Regions from separate parts of the Kitasatospora sp. NPDC056327 genome, predicted to be linked through region 3. Evidence: riboswitches for the same ligand, from Rfam matches in the RefSeq annotation. Region 3 holds a riboswitch; each other region holds the start of a gene.
The links. A riboswitch is a leader RNA that binds a small molecule or an ion and turns the genes downstream of it on or off. The one in region 3 is predicted to bind cobalamin.
Positions count from the first base shown of each region.

Region 1: linked by a shared signal. The riboswitch ahead of ACFCX4_RS12650 (hypothetical protein) and the one ahead of ACFCX4_RS20510 (HoxN/HupN/NixA family nickel/cobalt transporter) in region 3 are both predicted to bind cobalamin.
Region 2: linked by a shared signal. The riboswitch ahead of ACFCX4_RS18330 (FecCD family ABC transporter permease) and the one ahead of ACFCX4_RS20510 (HoxN/HupN/NixA family nickel/cobalt transporter) in region 3 are both predicted to bind cobalamin.

Region 1 covers NZ_JBHJRC010000066.1:4,321-9,708, forward strand. The annotation lists gene ACFCX4_RS12645 (ferric reductase-like transmembrane domain-containing protein) at 1-577, opposite strand, end outside; cobalamin riboswitch at 861-1,017, shown strand; gene ACFCX4_RS12650 (hypothetical protein) at 1,245-2,141, shown strand; gene ACFCX4_RS12655 (cysteine synthase family protein) at 2,138-3,160, shown strand; gene ACFCX4_RS12660 (ATP-grasp domain-containing protein) at 3,157-4,485, shown strand; gene ACFCX4_RS12665 (MFS transporter) at 4,478-5,388, shown strand, end outside.
Region 2 covers NZ_JBHJRC010000112.1:10,310-15,697, forward strand. The annotation lists gene ACFCX4_RS18305 (amino acid ABC transporter permease) at 1-641, shown strand, start outside; gene ACFCX4_RS18310 (amino acid ABC transporter ATP-binding protein) at 680-1,432, shown strand; gene ACFCX4_RS18315 (CGNR zinc finger domain-containing protein) at 1,569-2,156, shown strand; gene sodX (nickel-type superoxide dismutase maturation protease) at 2,185-2,640, opposite strand; gene sodN (superoxide dismutase, Ni) at 2,822-3,217, shown strand; cobalamin riboswitch at 3,297-3,435, shown strand; gene ACFCX4_RS18330 (FecCD family ABC transporter permease) at 3,535-4,623, shown strand; gene ACFCX4_RS18335 (ABC transporter ATP-binding protein) at 4,647-5,388, shown strand, end outside.
Region 3 covers NZ_JBHJRC010000138.1:854-6,241, reverse strand. The annotation lists gene ACFCX4_RS20530 (thioesterase family protein) at 1-47, opposite strand, end outside; gene nusB (transcription antitermination factor NusB) at 209-646, opposite strand; gene efp (elongation factor P) at 651-1,214, opposite strand; gene ACFCX4_RS20515 (M24 family metallopeptidase) at 1,281-2,387, opposite strand; gene ACFCX4_RS20510 (HoxN/HupN/NixA family nickel/cobalt transporter) at 2,467-3,588, opposite strand; cobalamin riboswitch at 3,620-3,813, opposite strand; gene ACFCX4_RS20505 (ArsR/SmtB family transcription factor) at 3,897-4,271, shown strand; gene ACFCX4_RS20500 (Fpg/Nei family DNA glycosylase) at 4,335-5,165, opposite strand; gene ACFCX4_RS20495 (AAA family ATPase) at 5,273-5,388, opposite strand, start outside.

The DNA of each region.
Region 1 (5,388 bases), on a different contig from region 3:
GTGGCACGGCCAGGTAGAGCGCGCCCTGCCCGAGCGGGATGGCGGTCCGGCCGGTGCCGGAGTCGTACCAGCCGGGCACGAAGCTGTCGGCGAACCCCGACCAGAGCCGGTCGCCCCACGTCGACTCGGCCTCGTAGCGCACGAGTTCGGCCGCGAACAGCAGCGCGTGCGCGAACATCAGGGCCGTCGTGGTCAGGCTCGTCGTGCGGTGCCAGCGCTCCAGGGTCTGCCGCGCGACCGGTAGCCGGGCGGGCCGCGGCCCGGACAGCAGCAGCCCGAGCACCACCGTCCCCCACGCCCACAGCAGCCCCGACCAGCCGAACGCCTGGCTCAGCAGGTACATCCAGTACGTGCCCGCGTCGTCCATGAACGGCATGACCGCCACCGTCGCCGAGGTGCCGGCGTTCATCCGGACGTACAGCAGCAGGAACACCGCCGCGGTGACGCCGAACGCCGCGCCCGCGTCGGGCAGTGCGGCCCGCAGGTCGGAGCGGAGGGCGACGCGTTCGGCGGGCCGTCGTCCGGCGGCGGGCGGGGCGTCCGGACCGTCGCCCCGCGGCGTCGTCTCAGGCAGCATCGTGGACCTTCCGGAACGGCGGGACACCGTTTGACGGTGTACAGCGGGAGGTGGGTCGAACAAGTGTGACGGAGGGGTTCCGCCTTGCCGAGCCCGTATCCGGCCAGAGTGACACGTGCGCCGCCGGTCCTTCCGCCGCAGCGCCCCGACGCCCCGGCCCGCGGACCGACGGCATTCGGACAACCGTGCGCGCGCGCTCTGCCACCGGAGCGCGAGCCCCCGTATGCTCGTGTCCGCAGCTGGTTCGCGCCTCCTGTCCGACCCGACCTCGGCAGCGCGACGCAAGAGGGAACCCGGTGGGAAACCGGGACTGTCCCGCAGCGGTGAGTGGGAACGAAAGCCGTCAACAGCACCGGGACCGGGCTCCGCCCCGGCCCGGCAAGCGACGGCCGGTAGGCGTGCGCCGCCCCCGGCGCACCGGCCCACGAGTCCGAAGACCTGCCGCTGCGCCCGCACCCCCACGTGCGGGCTGTGCACGGTGACCTCGTGGACCGGGTCGGCGGTACGGACGGCTGCGCAGCGTGCGACGACGCGCCGTACCTTCCTCCTCCGGGTCGTCACGCGGGGCTCGGAACGAGGAGGAGTACGTGTCCGTGACCGCGCGAGTTCCGCCCGCCCGCACCGGGCGCCGGCCGACCCGCCGTCCGGCGGCCCGGGTGGTGCCCCGGTGACCCCCACCGGAGGGGCCCGGCCCGCCCCGCCGCCGGGCGGCACGGTCTCCGGTGTCTGCCACGGCACCCTGGGCGAGCTGTACCAGGGGCCGCTGCACGCCGGCCCCCGGCCCGACATCGCGGTGGTGTCGTTCCCCGTCGACCGCCACTCCTGGGTGCACTTCACCCCGGGGACGGACCCACCGGGGCCGCTGCCGCTCGGGGAGAAGGCCGCGACGGCGGCCCGGCTGTTCCTGGAGCGCTTCGGACTGACCCTGCCGCCGGGCCGCTGGTGCGTGCACTCCGACCTCACCGTCGGTGTGGGCATGGCGAGTTCGACCGCCGACATCGTGGCGACACTGCGCTGTCTGTTCCGGATCTTCGCGCTGCCGTACGACACCGGGGTGGTGCTCGCCGTGCTGCGCGAGATCGAGCGCGCGGACAGCGTCTTCCTCGACGAGTTCGCCCTCTACCTGAGCGGCCGGCACCGGGTGGTGCGGCGGATGGGCGCCGGAATCGGCTTCCACACCGCGTACATCACCGAGCCCGGGACGGTGGACACCGCCGCCGTCACCGACCTGCTGCTCGGGCACTACCGGCGGCACGGCGAGGAGTACCGGCGCTGCCTGACCGACCTGCTGAAGGGCTTCGCCGCGGGCGACCCGGCCGCCGTCGCGCGGACGGCCACGGTGAGCGCCACGCTCTCCCAGCAGGTCCTCCCCAAGGCCACGTTCGACGAACTGCTCGCCCACCGCGAGGAGTTCGGCGCCGACGGGATCTTCGTCGCCCACACCGGCTGCCTGATCGGCTACCTGCTCCCCGGACGCCCCGACGCCGCGCTCAAGTCGGACCTGTCCGCGTTCTTCCACACGCTCGGCCACCAGTGTTCCTTCGCCCAAGGAGGCTACAGGTGATCCACCCCCACATCGCCGACGCCCTGAAGGTCCCCGATCTCGTCCGGCTCACCGACGGCCTCGTGCTGGTCCGGTTCGAGTCGATGAAGATCTACTCGGCGCTCGCCGCCGTCCGCCACCTGCTGGAACGCGGCACCGTCCACCCGGGCCAGACCCTGGTGGACAGCTCCAGCGGCATCTACGCCTACGCGCTGGCGCTCGCCTGCCACCGCTACGGCATGCACTGCCACATCGTCGCCTCCACCACCGTCGACGCCACCACCCGCGCCCAGCTGGAGATCCTCGGCGCCACCGTCGAGCAGGTCGTGCCCTCCCGCGACCTCAAGCTGGACCAGGAGCTGCGGGTGCGGCGGGTGCGCGAACTGCTGGCCGTGCACCCGGACTGGCACTGGATGCGGCAGTACCACGACGACATCCACTACCTCGGCTACCACGACGTCGCCGACCGGATCACGGCCGCCTTCCCCGGCGCCGCGCTGACCGTCGTCGGCGGCGTCGGCTCCGGTGCCTCGACCGGCGGGGTGGCGACCCGGCTGCGCGCCTTCGACCCGTCGGTGCGGCTGGTCGGGGTGCAGCCCTTCGGCAGCGTCACCTTCGGCAGCCAGGGGCACCACGACCCGGAGGCGATCATCGCCGGGATCGGCTCCTCCATCGTCTTCGACAACGTCCGCCACCACCTCTACGACGGCATCCACTGGCTGGACTTCACCCACGCGATGGCGGGCGCCGTCGCCCTGCTGCGCGACCACGCCGTCTTCGCCGGGCTGTCCACCGGCGCCGGCTACCTGGCCGCGACCTACGAGGCGCGCCGCCACCCCGACCGGCTGCACCTGGTGATCGGTGCCGACACCGGTCACCGCTACGTCGAGCGCGTCTTCGCCCGGCACGCCGAAGCCCCCGACCCGGCCGCGTTGAAACCGGTCGAGGTCTCCGCCCCCGAGGAGATGTCCATGCCCTGGTCCACGATGGCCTGGCGGCGCACCGCGTGCCCGCCGCACCCGAAGGAGCGGGCGGCATGAGCATCGTCTGCCTGGAGTCGCTCACCTTCGGCCTCGGTCACCTGGTGCGCGCCGCCGACGCGCTCGGTGAGCGGCTGACCCTGCTCACCCGCGACCGGTCCTACTACACCTACGAGCTGGACCGGCTGCCGGCCGACGCGCTGGACGTCGTGGAGACCGAGACCTTCGACGTCGACGGCCTCACCGCGCTGCTGGAACGCTCCCCGCGGCCGCGCGGCCTGATCAGCTCCACCGACACCTGGACGCTGGTCGCCGCCGAACTCGCCGAACGGCTCGGCCTGCCAGGCCTCGACCCGGCCGTGCTGCGGCTGACCCGCGACAAGTCGGCGGTGCGCCGCCGGCTGTACGAGGCCGGGCTGACCCGCGGCCGCGCGGTACCGGTCACCGGGGCCGGCCCGGAGACGGCGGAGGCAATCCTCAAGGAGCCCGGCCTGCCCGCCGTCCTCAAGGACACCGCGGGCACCGGCAGCCAGAACGTCTGGCTGGTGCGCGACCCGGCGGAGCTGGACGCCGTCCTCGCCGAGGCCGCCGGGCGGGAGTTCCGCGGCCGGCTGTTCGCCGAACCGTACTTCGCCGGGCCGGTGTACAGCGCCGAGACGCTCGGCTGGGACGGCCGGACCAGGCTGCTGGGCGTCTCCAGCCGGCTGATGTCGCCCGAGCCGTACTTCCGCGAGGAGATCACGGCGTTCCCGGTGGCGTTCCCGGAGCCGCGCCGGGCGGCGCTGGAGCGGTGGCTGGGCGACGTCCTGGCCGCCGTCGGCTACACCGACCGCTTCGCGCACGTGGAGTTCGTGCTGACCGCGGACGGTCCGGAGGTCGTCGAGATCAACCCCCGGATCGGCGGCGCGCTGGTCGGCGAGGGCCTGTGCCGCGCGCTCGGCGTCAACGTGTACGAGGCGCTGGTCGAGGCCGCGCTCGGCCGCCGGCCCGCGCTGATGGACGCCGAGCCGCCCGGTGGCCCCGCCGTCGCCTTCGTCCTCGGCTACCCGGCCGCGCCCGGGGTGTTCACCGGTGTCGCCGGGCTGGAGCGGCTGGCCGGCCTGCCCGGCTCGCCCGCCTGGTACCCGGTCAGGGCGCCGGGCGACCTGGTCGAGCACCTGGCCGACAGCCGGGGCTACGCGGGCATCGTCTACGCCGAGGGCGACACCGCGGAGCTGGCCACCCACCACGCGGTCGCCGCCGCCAACGCCCTGCGGGTGCTCACCGAACCGGCCGGGCCCACGTCCGCGCCCGGGCCCGTTCCGGTGCTCGGGCCCGCGCCCGACCCCGCGCCCGCCCCGGGGGCCGCCGGTGAGGGCGGGGGCGGCGGGGCCGACGGTGGCTGAGCGCGCCGCCGGCCCGGCCGGGCTGAGGGCCGCCCTCGGCACGCTCGACGGGCCGCTGCGGTTCCTGCTGCTCAGCTCGTTCCTGATCCCGCTCGGCAGCTTCATGGTGCTGCCGTTCATGTCGGTCTTCCTGCACGAGCGGCTCGGCATGGGCCTCGGCACGGTCGGCGTCGTGCTGGCGGCGGCCTCCCTCGTGCAGTTCTCCGGCGGCATCGCCGGCGGCGCACTGGCCGAGCGGATCGGCCTGCGGCACACCATGCTGTGGGCACTCACCGTCCGCACGGCGGGCTTCGTCGGCCTGCTGCTCGCGCTGCGCTGGCCGCCGCTGGCGGTCGGCGCGCTCGTGCTGACCTGCTGCGGCGCCGCACTGTACCTGCCCGCCAACAAGGCCTACCTGGTACGGGGCGTCGACGACGAACGCCGGCCGGCGTTCCTGTCGGCCGGCAACGCCGCCCTCAACGCGGGCATGGCGGTGGGGCCGCTGATCGCCGGGCCGTTCGTGCTCTCCTCGCCCGGCTACCTGTTCCTCGCCGTCACGGCGCTGTTCGTCCTGGTCACCGCCGGCCACGCGGCCCTGCCCGCCGGGTCGGCGCCGAAGCGCGCCGACGCACCGGGAACCGGACAGGGCCTGCTGGCCGGGCTCGCGGTGCTGCCGTTCGCGGCCAACGCGCTCGCCTTCTACCTGTACTTCCACTTCCAGCACTTCCTGGCGATGTACGCGGTCGAGCAGGCCTCCGGCACCTTCTACAGCCTGGTGCTGCTGCTCTGCTTCACCCTGGTCGTGGTGGTGCAGCCGCTCGCCTCCGACGCGATCCGGCGGATGCCCTACCCGGTGGCCCTGGCGGCCGGCTTCGCCGGGCTCGCCGCCGGGCTGGCCGTGCTCGCCGCCGGCACCCGGCCCGC
Region 2 (5,388 bases), on a different contig from region 3:
TCCGCGGTACCCCCGTGCTGGTCCAGCTGGTGTTCTGGAACTTCCTGGGCGCCCTGTGGCCGAAGCTGTCGATCGGCGTCCCGTTCGGCCCGGAGTTCTGGTCCGGCTCGACCAACACCCTGATCCCGGTCTTCACCGCCGCGCTGCTCGGCCTCGGCCTCAACGAGGCCGCCTACATGGCGGAGATCGTCCGCGGCGGCATCCAGTCGGTCGACGAGGGACAGACCGAGGCCTCGCACGCGCTCGGCATGAGCCGCTTCACGACCATGCGCCGGATCGTCCTGCCGCAGGCCATGCGCGTGATCATCCCGCCCACCGGCAACGAGACCATCTCGATGCTCAAGACCACCTCGCTGGTCTCGGTCATCGCGCTGGAGGAGCTCTTCCGGGCCGGGCAGAACATCTACTCGCGCACCTTCCAGACCATTCCGCTGCTGATCACCGTCAGCCTCTGGTACCTGTTCCTGACCTCCGTCCTCACCATCGGCCAGTACTACGTCGAGCGGTACTACGCCCGGGGCACCAGCCGGACGCTGCCGCCCACCCCGCTCCAGCGGCTGCGACTGCTGATCGGCGGCAGGCCGGCCCCGAAGACCGGGCACGACGTCGTTCCGGGGATCGAGGGAGGCACCCACCAATGACCGACCTGAACAAGCCGCCGGCCGACGCCGGCCACCCGATGGTCCGGGCCGAGGGCGTCCGCAAGTCCTACGGACCGGTCGAGGTGCTCAGGGGCATCGACCTGGAGGTCCGGCGCAACGAGGTGTTCTGCCTGATCGGCCCGTCCGGCTCCGGCAAGTCGACCTTCCTGCGGTGCATCAACCACCTGGAGAAGATCAACGGCGGGCTGCTGTCCGTCGACGGCGAACTGGTCGGCTACCGGCGGCAGGGCACCAGGCTGTACGAGCTCAAGGACAGCGAGGTCGCGCTCAAGCGCCGTGACATCGGCATGGTGTTCCAGCGCTTCAACCTCTTCCCGCACATGACCGCCATCGAGAACGTCATCGAGGCGCCGGTGCAGGTCAAGGGCGAGAGCAGGTCCTCCGCCAAGGAGCGCGGGATGGCCCTGCTGGAGCGGGTCGGCCTGGCCGACAAGGCCGGCAGCTACCCGTCCCAGCTCTCCGGCGGCCAGCAGCAGCGGGTGGCCATCGCCCGGGCGCTGGCCATGAAGCCCAAGCTGATGCTCTTCGACGAGCCGACCTCGGCGCTCGACCCCGAGCTGGTCGGCGACGTCCTGGACGTCATGCGCGGGCTGGCCGAGGAGGGGATGACCATGATCGTGGTCACCCACGAGATGGGCTTCGCCCGCGAGGTCGGCGACGCACTGGTGTTCATGGACGGCGGCGTGGTCGTCGAGTCCGGCAACCCCCGCGAGGTCCTCACCGACCCGCAGCACGAGCGCACCCGGGCGTTCCTCTCCAAGGTGCTCTGAGCCGACGCGCTCCGAGCGCGCGCTCCCCGGCGCCCGGCAGGCCGAATCCTGCCGGGCGCCGCCGCTTTCCCGCTTCGGCTCTCCGGGTAATAGGCTAGAGCCAGTCAGCCCGTTACCGATCTCTGGAAGGACCACCGTGGAGCTCGCCTCGTACGCCGATCTGGCCGTCCGGCTGGTGAACACCGAGGAACCCGAGCGCGGCACCGACGCACTGACGTCGGTGGACGCGGTGCGCGCCCTGTTCTCGGACTCCTCCCGGGCCCGCGACCTCGCCGACGAGTCGGACCTGCCCCGGCTGCGGGCCGTCCGCACCCGGCTGCGCGGGGTCTTCGAGGCCGCCGCCGACGGCGAGGAGGTGCGCAGCGTCGACCTGCTGAACAGCCTGCTGATGGAGTTTCCGGTGAGCCCCCTGGTCTCCGGGCACGACTACCTGGACGAGGCCGGCCGGCCCCGCTGGCACCTGCACCTCGCCGACAACTCCCCCACCGCCACGGCCCACTTCAGCGCCGTCGCCTGCATGGGCCTCGCCGTCCACCTGACCGAACTCGGCGCCGACCGGCTCGGCATCTGCCAGGCCGCCCCCTGCCGCAACTCCTACCTGGACACCTCGACCAACCGCTCCCGCCGGTACTGCTCGGACCGCTGCGCGACCCGCGCCAACGTCGCCGCCTACCGCGCCCGCAAGCGCCAGGAGGCCGCGGCGGCCGCCGCCGGGCAGGGCTAGGGCGTCTCTTGTGGATCACTGCCGGGCCCTAGGGCGTCAGCTCCTCCGGGCGGACCCAGACGCCCAGGCGTCGGGCGAGCCCGGGGATCCGGGCCAGCGGGGCGGCGAGCAGCAGCCGTTCCAGCCGCCGGCCCGGCGCGAGCCAGACCGGGCGGGGGCGCAGCCGCAGCAGCACCCGGCCGAGCACGAGTTCGTCCGGGACCGCGCCGTAGCTGCGGCTGTCGCTGTCGACCGGCCGGTTGTCGGAGAGCAGCCACCAGCCCTTCGGCCTGCGGCCGTCGGCACGCTTGACCACCAGCAGGTTCTGCTGGAACGGGTGACGGAACACCACCACCGCGCCGGGCCGGATCCGCGCGCCGTAGCGGACCAGCAGCCGGTCCCCGTCGCGCAGCGTCGGCACCATCGAGTCCCCCGCCACGTCGATCAGCCCGAACGGCGCGCCGCCCGCCGGGGGGTCCTCCACCGGTTCCGCGCTCCGTGCCACGACTCCTCCTCCGGGCGCCCGCTGTCGCACACCAGTCTGCCGCACGGTCCGTCACCCGCCGGTGTCCGGATTCACCCGGTTCCGGCTCGGCCTTTTGCCCTAGGCCCACCGCCCGGCCGAGAAACCGCCGGGCCCGAAGGGTAATCTCGGGCGCGGGAAGACGATCTAAGGAAGGACTCCCATGTTCTCTCGTCTGTTTGCACCGCGCGCCACCGCCCACGCCCACTGCGACCTGCCCTGCGGCGTGTACGACCCGGCCCAGGCCCGCATCGAGGCCGAGTCCGTGAAGGCCACCCAGGAGAAGTACCAGGCCAACGAGGACCCGCACTTCCGGGCCCGCGCCGTCATCATCAAGGAGCAGCGCGCCGAGGCCGTCAAGCACCACATCTCGGTGCTGTGGAGCGACTACTTCAAGGCCCCGCACTTCGAGAAGTACCCGCAGCTGCACCAGCTGGTCAACGACACCCTGAAGGCCGCCTCGGCCGCCAAGGCGTCCACCGACCCGGCCACCGGCCAGGCGCTGCTGGACCTCGTCGCCGAGGTCGACAAGATCTTCTGGGAGACCAAGCAGGGCTGATCCCCGCTCGCTCCCCTGCGAACGCCCCCGTCCGCGCCGGACGGGGGCGTTCGTGTGTCCCCGGCCACAAACGCTGCGGTAAGGGTTGCCTGACCCGAGTGCTTGTTATGCTGCCAGGGCGTTCCCAGGGGGAAGCCGGTGCGATTCCGGCGCTGACCCGCAACGGTAAACGGTGCCCCGCGCCCGTGAGCCCGATCGCCCGGGGACGCCGACCTCCCGACAACTCGCCGTGGACTGCGAGGGGATCGCGCCCCGGCACGACCGCGCCCGGGCACGCCGCCCCGCGCCCCGCCCGGCCCGAGGCAAGGCGCGCCACAGTGAGCAGCACCGCGACCGCACCGGCCACCGCCGCGGCCCCGCCGGGCCCGCGCCGAACACCCGCCGCGGCGCTGGCCGCCGCCCTCGCCGCCGCCCTGCTGCTCTCGCTGGTCTGCGCCGTCGCGGTGGGCTCCTCCGGACTGGCCCCGGGCCGGGTGCTGCGGCTGCTGGCCGCCGGTCTGACGGGCGGCCGGCTGGAGGCCGACGAGGCCGCCGCCTACGCGATCGTCTGGGAGATCCGGCTGCCCCGCGCCGTCCTGGCCGCCGTGGTCGGCGCCGGACTGGCCGCCACCGGGGTCGCCGTCCAGGCGATGGTCCGCAACGCGCTCGCCGACCCGTTCGTGCTCGGCATCTCCTCCGGCGCCTCGGTCGGCGCCAACGCCGTGCTGATGCTCGGCGCCTTCGCATCGTTCGGCGTCTGGGCGCTCTCCGCCTCCGCGTTCGCCGCCGCCCTGCTCGCCATGGTGCTGGTCTACCTGACCGCCCGGACCGCGCACGGCCTCACCCCGCTGCGGCTGGTGCTCACCGGCACCGCGATGTCCTACGGCTTCTCCGCCGTCACCGCGCTGATGGTCTTCGCCGCCGCCCGCGGCGAGGCCGCCCGCTCCGCGATGATGTGGCTGCTCGGCAGCCTCGGCGGCGCCACCTGGGGCTCGGTGCCGATCGCCGCCGCCACCGTGCTGGCCGGCCTGGTGCACCTGGCCTGCTCGGCCGGCCGGCTGGACGCGCTGGCGATGGGCGACGAGACGGCCGCCTCGCTCGGCGTGGACCCGGACCGGCTGCGCCGCGAACTGTTCGTGGTGACCGCGGCCGTCACCGGCACCGTGGTCGCGGTCAGCGGGGCGATCGGCTTCGTCGGACTGATGGTCCCGCACCTGGTGCGGATGCTGGTCGGCGCCGGCCACCGCCGGGTGCTGCTGGTCGCTCCGCTCGCCGGGGCCCTGCTGCTGGTCTGGGTGGACATCGTCTCCCGCACCCTGCTGGCGCCCGCCGAACTCCCGGTCGGCGTGGTCACCGCGGCCCTCGGGGTGCCCTGCTTCCTGCTGCTGATGCGCCGTCGCGGCTACGCCTTCGGAGGCGGCCGGTGAGCGCCACGAGCCCCGTGCCCGGCCTGGACCTCGCCGTCGACGGCGTCTGCGTCGACCTCGCCGGTGTCCGGCTGGTCCACGACGTCACCCTGAGCGCCCCCGCCGGTCGGGTGGTCGGCCTGATCGGCCCCAACGGCAGCGGCAAGTCCACCCTGCTGCGCTGCGTCTACCGGGCCCTGCGGCCCGCCGCCGGCGCCGTCCTGCTGGACGGCGAGGACCTGCACGCGCTCGCCCCGCGCGAGGCCGCCCGGCGGGTGGCCGCGCTGCCGCAGGAGCACTCCGCCGAGTTCGACTTCACGGTGGCCGAGGTGGTCGCCATGGGCCGGCTGCCGCACCGGCGCGGCGCCCTGGCCGGGCCGTCCGCCGGGGACACCGACCGCTGCACCGGGGCGCTGCGCCGGGTCGGCGCCGCGCACCTGGCGGCCCGTGGCTTCCTGAGCCTGTCCGGCGGCGAGAAGCAGCGGGTGCTGATCGCCCGCGCGCTGGTCCAGGAGCCCCGGGTGCTGGTCCTCGACGAGCCCACCAACCACCTGGACATCGCCCACCGGCTGGAGGTCCTGGCGCTGGTCCGGGAGGCCGGTCCGACCGTGCTGACCGCACTGCACGACCTGGACCTCGCCGCCGGCCACTGCGACCTGCTGTACGTGGTCGCGGACGGCCGGATCGTCGCTTCCGGACCGCCCGCCGAGGTGCTCGAACCCGGTCTGCTGGCCGAGGTGTTCAAGGTCCGGGCGACACCCGTGGCGCACCCGGTCACCGGCGCCC
Region 3 (5,388 bases):
GTGAGGGCGATGCCCTGGTCGAACTCGCTGCGGATCGCCGTGGTCATGGGGTTGGCCTGCCCTTCGCTGCGGGGGTCGCCGGCGGGCGCGGGCCGCCGGCACGCCTGGTTACTGGCGAGTAGGGACCACCATACGCCGAACGGGTGACCACGCACGACGGCCGCCGGACCGTTGTCGGGTCGGGCGGCCGTCGGTGCGGTGCTCGGGTTCAGCGCCGGATGCCGGGCTTCAGCTCCATGAAGCGGGCCAGCAGGCCGTTGACGAACGCCGGGGAGTCGTCGGTGGAGTACTCCTTGGCGATCTCCACCGCCTCGTCGACGACGACCGCGTCCGGGACGCCGTCCTCCCAGATCAGCTCGTACGCGCCGAGCCGAAGGACGTTGCGGTCCGCGATCGGCATCCGGTCGAGCGTCCAGCCGACCGCGTACTGCGAGATCAGCTCGTCGATCCGGCGGGCGTACTGGACGTAGCCCTCGACCAGCTCCATGGTGTACTCGCCGACCTGCGGGGTGCCCTCGTCCGGCTTGGGCTCCCGGGCCCGGGCCACCCAGTCGGCGAGGACGGTCAGCGGGTCGACCCCGCGGTGATCGGCCTCGAACAGGATCTGGAAGGCTCGCGTGCGGGCCTTGGTGCGTGCGGACGACACGGACTTACTTCACCCGGCCGAGGTAGCTGCCGTCGCGGGTGTCGACCTTGACCTTCTCGCCGGTGGTGATGAAGAGCGGCACCTGGATCTCGGCGCCGGTCTCCAGCTTCGCCGGCTTGGTGCCACCGGTGGAGCGGTCGCCCTGGACGCCCGGCTCGGTCTCGGAGATGACGAGCTCGACCGCGGCCGGGAGCTCGATGTACAGCACCGCGCCCTCGTTCACGGCGACGAGCGCGTCGAAGCCCTCCAGCAGGTACTTGGCGGCGTCGCCGACCACGCCCGGCTCGATGGTCAGCTGGTCGTAGGTGTCCATGTCCATGAACACGAAGTTCTCGCCGTCCTTGTACGAGAACTGCATGGTGCGCTTGTCGACGTTGGCGGTCTCGACCTTGGTGCCCGCGTTGAAGGTCTTGTCGACGACCTTGCCCGTCAGGACCTCCTTGAGCTTGGTACGCACGAAGGCCGGGCCCTTGCCGGGCTTGACGTGCTGGAACTCGACGACGGACCAGAGCTTGCCGCCCTCCAGCTTGAGGACCATGCCGTTCTTGAGATCGTTCGTGGAAGCCACGGGCGCACTTACTCCTGGATATAGCTGTCAAGGAACCAAGGGGTCGCGTCCTGTGGCACACCTGCGTCACAGGGCGAGGAGCTCCTTGGTGGTGATGGTGAGCAGCTCGGGCCCGCCCTCCTCCGGGGGGCGCACCACGAGCGTGTCCTCGATCCGGACCCCGCCCCGCCCCGGGAGGTGCACCCCCGGGCCGACGGTGACCGGCACGCGACTGTCCAGTTTACCCATGTCCGTGGGGCCGAGACGCGGTGCCTCCCGGATCTCCAGCCCGATGCCGTGGCCGACCGGGTGCGGGGAGCCGTCCGCGTGCCCCGCCGCCCGCAGGATCTCCCGGGCCGCCCGGTCGGGCACGCACTGCTCGACCCCCGGTCCGAGCGCCTCCCGGCCGGCCCGCTGGGCGCGGAACACCAGCCGGTGCAGCTCGACCTGCCAGGGCGCCGGGGCGGCCCCGATCACGAAGGTCCGGGCGGTCGACACCCCGTACCCGCGGTACTGCGCGCCGAGCACCACCGTCAGGAAGTCGCCCTCCTCGACCCGGCGGTCGGTGGGCTGGTGGGCCTGCCGGCCCGAGTGGCTGCCCGTGCCGACCGAGACCGGGAAGGCCGCCCGGTCCGCGCCGTGGTCGATCATCCGGCGCTCCAGCTCCATCGCCAGGTGCCGCTCGGTGCGGCCGACCAGGATCGACTCCAGCAGTTCGCCGAGCGCCTGGTCGGCGATCTCCGCGGCGATCCGCAGGTCGGCGATCTCGTGCTCGTCCTTGACCAGCCGCAGCCGCTCCACCGCCCGCCCCACGTCCGTCAGCCGCACCCCCTCGGCGAGCCCGGCGACCGTCCGGTGCCGGGTGACCGTCAGGTCGTGCTCCTCCACCGCCAGCCCGGTCACCCCCAGCCCGGTCACGGCCGCCGCCGCGGCGACCGCGGTGTCCGCCCCGGCCGCCACCGGGAGCCGGGTGACCTCGGGGGTGATCAGGTGCTCGCCGGTGTCGTCCGGCGGGAGGTCGTCCGGCAGCGCGAGCAGCGCGCGCTCCCGGGTGAGCAGCAGGGCCGCCCCGCACGGCGGGCAGCCGGTGAGGTACCGCACGTTCGCCGCCCGGGTGATCAGCGCCGCGTCGGCCCCGGACGCACTGCAGTGCTCCCGCAACCGCTCCCGCCGGCCCGCGTACGCATCAGCCATGCGTCGAGCGTACGAACCCGGGCCCCGATCCGCCTGCCGAACGCCACCGGCCGGGCCCGCGGGGGCCCGGCCGGCACCGCTACCGCGCTCCCGGCGCGGCCCCGGAGCCCCACTTCCGCTCCACCCCGGCCAGCCGCCAGTAGGCGATGGCCGCCGCCCAGACGACCACGAACAGACCGACGATCGCGTACCCGACGTTGTCCAGCGAGATCTCCGCGATCCAGCCGCTCACCGGGTCGGTGAGGTCCAGCTTCTCGTGCAGCACTCCGACCAGCTCGATGGTCCCGATCACGAACGCCACCGCGATCGACAGACCGGTGATCGTCAGGTTGTAGTACACCTTCCGCACCGGGTTGGAGAACGCCCACTGGTAGGCGAAGTTCATGAAGGTGCCGTCGAGGGTGTCGAACAGGCTCATCCCGGCCGCGAACAGCAGCGGCAGGCAGACGATCGCGTACCACGGCAGGCCGGAGGCGGCGCCCGAGCCGGCCATCACCATCAGGGTGACCTCGGTCGCGGTGTCGAAGCCCAGGCCCAGCACCATGCCGACCGGGAACATCTGCCCGGGCCGGGTGATCGAGCGGGTCGCCCGGTTCAGCACCCGGGCCAGGAAGCCGCGCGAGTTCAGGTGCGCCTCCAGCTCGGCCTCGTCGAACGACCCCGCCCGCATCCTGCGGAACACCTTGAGGATGCCGAACAGCGCCGCCAGGTTGAGGGCGCCGATCAGGTAGAGGAAGGCGCCGGAGGCCGAGGTCCCGACCACGCCGAGCCACTGGTGGGTGGCGGACCCGTCGTCCATCAGGGTGTTCGCCAGCTGGGCGCCGCCCGCCACCAGGGCGGCCATCAGCACCACCATCGAGGAGTGGCCGAGGGCGAACCAGAAGCCCACCGAGACCGGGCGCCGGCCGTCCGCCATCAGCTTGCGGGTGGTGTTGTCGATGACCGCGATGTGGTCGGCGTCGAAGGCGTGCCGCATGCCGAGGGTGTAGGCGGTGATGCCCAGGCCCACCCCGAAGACCTGGGTGCCGACCTCGTACCTCTCGGGTGCGACCAGGAAGACCAGCGTGCCGAACGCCACCACGTGCATGGCGAGGATCACGCCCATCAGGCCGGCCGTGCGCAGGGTGTCCTCACGCCGCCAGCGGAACGCGGGAAGGGACGCGGGCGCCGTCGGGACGGCGGCGGTTTCGGGCAGGGTCATGCTCGGATCACGCTCCAGCACCTCGTGGAATGACGTCGTGAGATGCCGTGGCCGGTCTCCTGGCTGACGGGGCTCCCGTACCCGCCTTCCCAGGCGCGCGAAGCGCCCAGTGGCGTCGTGGGTACGGACGACTTCCCCCGATCACAGTGGCGAGGGCCGCTCCGGACTGGGACCCCTGAGGGTCCGTCACCGGTCTTCCCGAGCACCACGGCGGGGAACACCGTAGGGGTCGGCGGACAACCCGTGCAAGGCTGCGCACCTGCGCAGGTGTCCAGGATCACAGGGCCCCGCCTGCGAGAATGGGCCGCATGCATCTCGTACCGGCCGACCGCGCGGGCCACCGCACCATCGACGGCCACCGGGTCTGCGAGGCCATCGCGGCCATCGGCGACACCGCCGGGGTCCGCTCCTGGGCCGACCGCTTCGCGCTGCTCGCCGACCCCGGACGGCTCGCCCTGCTGCTCGCCCTGCACCGCACCGGCCCGCTCGCCGTCACCGACCTCGCGGTCGCCACCGGCATGCGCGACCCCGCCGTCTCGCAGGCCCTGCGCCTGCTCCGGACGGCAGGCGTGGTCGCGGGCGAGAAGGAGGGACGTGTCGTGCGCTACCGGCTCGTGGACGCCGGCCTGCGCCCCCTGCTGGACCAGTGCGCCGGTGACGCCGACGGGGCTTCGGCGGGCTGACGCCGGCCCGGCCGGACCGGAGCCGGCGTCACCTCACGACCGCTCACGCCCTCCCGCGCCGCCTCACGTCCAGGCGGCGGCGGGCTGGCAGAACGGGCACCAGAAGAGGTTGCGGGAGGCGTGCTCCTCGGCACGGACGTCGGTTCCGCAGACCAGACAGGGCTGCCCCGCGCGCCGGTAGACGTAGACCTCGCCGCCGTGGTCGTCGACCCGCGGCGGCCGGCCCATCACCTCGGGGGTGTGCTCGGGACGGACCGTGTCGATCCGGCCCGCGCCGACGCCCTCGCGCATCAGGGCGACCAGGTCCGCCCAGATCGCGTCCCACTCGGCACGGCGCAGGTCGCGGCCGGCCCGGTGCGGGTCGATGCCGTGCCGGAACAGCACCTCGGCGCGGTACACGTTGCCGACGCCCGCCAGCACCTTCTGGTCCATCAGCAACGCGGCGATCGTGGTGCGGCTGCCGGAGATCCGCCGCCAGGCGGCGTCCGGGTCGGCGTCCGCGCGCAGCGGGTCCGGACCGAGGCGGCGGGCCACCGCGGCCTTCTCCGCGCCGGTGATCAGCGCACAGGTGTTGGGACCGCGCAGGTCCGCGAAGTGCTCGTCGTTCGCCAGCCGCAGCCGGACCAGGCCGACCGGCTCGGGCACCGGGCCGTCACCCGGCTCGCCGAAGGTGAACCCGCCGTACAGCCCGAGGTGGACGTGCACCCAGGCGTCCTCGCCGAAGCCGAGGAACAGGTGCTTGCCGGTGGCCTCCGCCGCGGTCAGCTCCCGCCCGTCGATCAGCTTGGCGCCGTCCGCGAAGCGGCCCTGCGGACTGCTGGCACGGACCGGCCGGCCGCCGAAGGCACGGTGGTTCTCGGCGGCGAGGCGGTGGATGATGTGGCCTTCCGGCACGGGCGCGGCTCCCCCCGGTGGTTCGTTCAGGACGCGTCCATCATCGCAGCCGGCACCGACAGCCCGGCCCGCCCGGAGCACCGGCCGCGGACGGCCGGCGGCCGGGCTCAGCGGACCGGGACGCCCATCAGCCGGGCCAGGATCACCCGGTCCAGCTCGGCCGCCGTGGCGGCCACGTCGAGGTGGGAGTTGTCGATGATCGGCAGGCCCGAGTTGTACCAGC